2 regions of the Paraburkholderia sp. GAS32 genome follow, and region 1 is predicted to be linked to the other one. Evidence: riboswitches for the same ligand, from Rfam matches in the RefSeq annotation. Region 1 holds a riboswitch; the other holds the start of a gene.
What was found. A riboswitch is a leader RNA that binds a small molecule or an ion and turns the genes downstream of it on or off. The one in region 1 is predicted to bind glycine.
Positions count from the first base shown of each region.

Region 2: another riboswitch for glycine. It lies ahead of gcvT (glycine cleavage system aminomethyltransferase GcvT); the one in region 1 lies ahead of P3T25_RS05605 (D-amino acid dehydrogenase).

Region 1 covers NZ_JBNPVS010000003.1:360,136-362,522, reverse strand. The annotation lists gene P3T25_RS05615 (GNAT family N-acetyltransferase) at 1-350, shown strand, start outside; gene P3T25_RS05610 (LysE family translocator) at 463-1,095, opposite strand; glycine riboswitch at 1,328-1,421, shown strand; gene P3T25_RS05605 (D-amino acid dehydrogenase) at 1,597-2,387, shown strand, end outside.
Region 2 covers NZ_JBNPVS010000007.1:163,163-165,549, reverse strand. The annotation lists gene P3T25_RS11370 (hypothetical protein) at 118-471, shown strand; glycine riboswitch at 626-725, shown strand; glycine riboswitch at 760-920, shown strand; gene gcvT (glycine cleavage system aminomethyltransferase GcvT) at 1,001-2,119, shown strand; gene gcvH (glycine cleavage system protein GcvH) at 2,183-2,387, shown strand, end outside.

The DNA.
Region 1 (2,387 bases):
CAGGCGCGCTGGTGCTTTTTGTTGCTCGCCATGGCGAGGCGATCGCCGGCACCGTGCAACTCGATTACGACACGATGCCGAACCAGCGTCATCGCGCCGAGGTGCGCAAGCTGCTGGTCCACCCCGCGTTCCGCCGCCAGGGCATCGCCAAAGCGCTGATGGCGGAACTGGAACACCGTGCGCACCAGTTGCAGCGCAGCCTGCTGACGCTCGATACGCGCACCGGCGACAAGGCCGAGCCGCTCTATGCCTCGCTGGGTTATCAGACGGCCGGAGTGATTCCGCAATTTTGCCGCGACACGCTGGAGGAGCGGCTTGATTCAACCACCATCATGTACAAGACGCTGTGAGCGTGACGCAGGCAGGCCGCCTGTGATGCACCACGAGCATGGTAGTCGATACTGACCGATGCTCGGCGAGGAAGGCCGCGATGCAGACTCAGGCGAGTCTGGATCGCGTGGCTTAACGGCGCGAATCGAGCGCGATCCGTACGGCCAGACCGGCGAGCACGGTGCCCATCAGCCAGCGTTGTACCTGTAGCCAGATCGGCCGCCCAGCGAGAAACCCGGCGATCGAACCTGCCATGGTCGCAATCAACGCGTTGATCGTGACGGAGACGACGATTTGCACGCAACCCAGCGCGATCGACTGCGTGAGCACGCTGCCGTGCTCCGGTGAAATAAATTGCGGCAGCAGCGACAGATACATCACCGCGATCTTCGGATTCGCGAGGTTCGTGACGAGCCCCATGGTGAACAGTTTGCCGCGGCTGTCGTGCGGCAGGTCGCGCACCTGGAACGGCGAGCGGCCGCCCGGCTTGACCGCCTGCCACGCCAGATACAGCAGGTAGAGCGCGCCGCCGAAACGCAGCGCGTCGTACGCGTAGGGCACCGTCAACAGCAGTGCGGTGATACCGAACGCCGCGCAAAACATGTAGAACACAAAGCCGAGCGCGACGCCGCCGAGCGACACGAGCCCGGCGCGCCGCCCCTGGCAGAGTGATCGGGAGATCAGATAGATCATGTTCGGGCCGGGCGTGAGCACCATGCCGAGCGAGACCAGGGCAAAGGCAAGCAGCGTTGTGGCAGCGGGCACGGCGTTCTCCTGTGGGAATTGAAGTCGGGCAATGCCGCCAAATATAGCCGACGCCGCCGGTTCAAGCCTTAAACCCCCACGTAAAAAGTCCCTATAGGCAGTTGAATGGCTTTGATTGCGCCAGTGGGGCGGACGCGCCGTTGCATATGGCACCGTACTGTGCCGATTGCGCGCTGCATCGAAAGAAACACTTGCGGTGAAATTTATTGCCCGGTATCGTCGAGCCGTTCTGCAATGCAGCGCGGGAGAGATCGTCAGAGGATTGTGACGACGCCGACGGAGCAACCGCCCCGGAAACTCTCAGGCAAAAGGACCGCGTAGCTGGAACATCTGGAGAGCGGCGCCGTGCGCGCCCACCGAAGGGGATTCCCTGCATACCGCTTGCATCGCAAGCGATATGCTCACAGGAAGAAACTCTCAGGTACATGGACAGATGGGGCATCGACGCCGGTTTCGACACGAAATCGACACCGGTGATGCTCAACTACTCTGGACCATGTCATGTCACGAATCGCCATTATCGGCGCCGGCATTACCGGCGTTACGACTGCTCACGCCCTTGCGCAGCGCGGCCACCACGTCACCGTGTTCGAACGTCATCGCTATGCGGCGATGGAGACCTCGTTCGCCAACGGCGGCCAACTGTCCGCGAGCAATGCCGAAGTCTGGAACAGCGCGGCCACGGTGCTGAAGGGCTTGCGTTGGATGCTCACGCGCGACGCCCCGCTGCTGCTCAATCCGATGCCCACGTGGCACAAGTATTCGTGGATGCGTGAATTTCTGCGGCAGATCCCGCATTACCGTACGAACACTGTCGAAACGGTGCGGCTCGCGATTGCTGCGCGTGAGCATCTGTTTTCGATTGCCGAGCGCGAAGGGATCGACTTCGATCTGGAGCGGCGCGGCATTTTGCACATCTACAAGACGCGCAAGGAATTCGATGCGGCCAGCAAGGTGAATGAACTGCTGCGCGAAGGTGGGCTGGACCGGAATCCGGTGACGTCGAGCGAGTTGCACACGATCGAGCCGACGTTGCATGGCGATTTTTTTGGTGGGTTTTTTACGCCTTCCGATTCCACTGGCGATATTCACAAGTTCACGCGCGGGTTGGCTGATGCTTGCGTGCGGCATGGTGTCGAGTTTCACTACGACGCGGAAATTACGGCGATCGAGCAGCCGGCTGAGGGACGGTTCTCGTTGATGGTCAATCTGGAAGGTGAGTCGCAACAGTTTGCTTTCGAGCGGATCGTGGTGTGCGCCGGTGTGAAGAGCCGCGACTTCGCGGCGATGCT
Region 2 (2,387 bases), on a different contig from region 1:
AACCCCGAAAGGAACATAACGTTACAAATAACCCCGTCTTGGCGGTCAGCGTGGATCCCCGACAATCCGTTGCTACCCCAGTAGCACCACAAAACGACAACGACTTCCGGAGAGTCCATGCCTCGTATCGTCCGCGCACTAGCAGCATGCGCTTTGCTCAGCTCCCTCGCCGCCTGCGTGGTGGCTCCCCAGCAACCCGCGCCGGCGCCGCGCCCTAACCCGCAGCAAATCGCGGATCAGCGCTTCAACCAGGTCAACGGCCGGATCGACAACCTGAGCCGCCGCATCGACGCTCGCGTCAACCAAGGCTACTACCCGCCCCCGCAAGGCGGTGCGTTGCACCATCGCCTCGACGTGATCCGTCAGGAAGCTCACGACATGGCGGCGCAACACGGCGGCGGCCTGTCCGGCGACGAACAGCACGTGCTGAACCAGGAACTGGACAACGCGGCACACGCCATCGGCGAATAAATCGGCGAATAATCGCGCCGGTTCAGGCACTGAAGCAAAGAAGCGCGGGCATCACGTCCCGCGCCTTTTTTTGACTTTAGCGAACCCGCAGCGCCAACCCCCATGCCCCTCGCGGGCCTTTATTTGACAAGCCCCCGGCCCTCGCGTACATTCGCCGCACGCGTCGGGAGAGCGTGCTGACGCAGAAAATCGCAGGTCGCACCGCCGAAGGGGCACACCCGCAAACTCTCAGGCAAAAGGACCGACTGCGTCGAAGAACCCGCACCCAGGCAACATCAAGGCACCGGTTTTTCGCACTCTGGAGAGCGGCAGTAGCCGTCTGCATCGTTTATATCGAGCAGATTCTGGCAAGCTGCCCACCGAAGGGGCGCGCGTTTCACCGTAGCGATCATGGCTTCACCATCGCACGGTAGCGCAATCTCTCAGGTATCGAGGACAGAGGGGTCATGCAACGCAATCGCTCGCAGGCATCAGCCGCGAGGCGTAGCGCCGCATGGCCTTTTTTGTTTCGCGAGACGCCTGAGGCCCCATGACCGAACTCAAACACACCCCGCTCAACGCCACCCATCGTGCGCTCAACGCCCGCATGGTCGATTTCGGCGGCTGGGACATGCCCGTCAACTACGGCTCGCAGATCGACGAACACCGCGCCGTGCGCACCGACGCCGGCATGTTCGACGTCTCGCACATGTGCGTCGTCGATTTCACCGGCGAACGCGTGCGCGCCTTCTTCGAACACGCGCTGGCCAATAACGTCGCCAAGCTGCAAACGCCGGGCCGTGCGCTCTACTCCTGTCTGCTGAACCCGAATGGCGGCGTGATCGACGATCTGATCGTCTACTACTTCAGCGAGACGCACTTCCGCCTGGTCGTCAACGCGGGCACCGCGGAGAAAGACGTCGCCTGGTTCAGCAAGCTCAACGCCGAAGGGAGCTACGGCCTGACCATCACGCCGCGCCGCGATCTGGCGATCGTCGCCGTGCAGGGCCCGAACGCCCGCGATAAGGTCTGGCAAGTCGCGCCGTCCAGCCGCACCTCGACCGAACTCCTTAAGCCGTTTAACGCCGCGATCGTCGGCAACACGCCGTTTGGCGAGTTGATGATTGCCCGCACCGGCTACACCGGCGAAGACGGTTTCGAAATCGTCCTGCCCGCAACTTCCGTCTGCGAGTTCTGGGACGCGTTGGTGCGTCAAGGCGTGCGCCCCGCGGGTCTCGGCGCGCGCGACACGCTGCGTCTCGAAGCCGGCATGAACCTGTACGGCCAGGATATGGACGACAACGTCTCGCCGCTCGACGCCGGCCTCGCCTGGACTGTCGATCTGACCTCGCCGCGCGACTTCGTCGGCAAAGCCAAGCTCGAAGCCGACGGCTCGCAGGCCGCGTTCGTCGGTCTGATCCTGCTGAAGGAAAACGGCAAGGCGGCAGGCGTGCTGCGTGCTCATCAGAAAGTCGTCACGCCGCAAGGCGTTGGCGAAATCACCAGCGGCACTTTTTCACCCACGATGCAGGAATCGATCGCCTTCGCGCGCGTGCCGAAAGGCGTGCAGCCGGGCGACACCGTTCACGTCCAGATTCGTGACAAAAACGTACCCGCAAGCGTGGTAAAACTGCCGTTCGTACGCAACGGCAAAGTGCTCGCAGTTTAAGCAGCCGGCGCGTGCGTTTTCCTTCTTAAGTTCATACCGAATAACACCGCATAGGAGCATCCGATGAGCATCCCGGCCGATCTGAAATACACCGAATCGCACGAGTGGGTCCGCACCGAAGCGGACGGCACGCTGACGGTCGGCATCACCGACCACGCGCAGGAAGCGCTCGGCGACATCGTCTTCTTCGAAGTTCAGGAACTGGGCAAGACCGTCAACGCTGGCGACACCGTCGCCGTGATCGAGTCGGTGAAAGCCGCTTCCGATA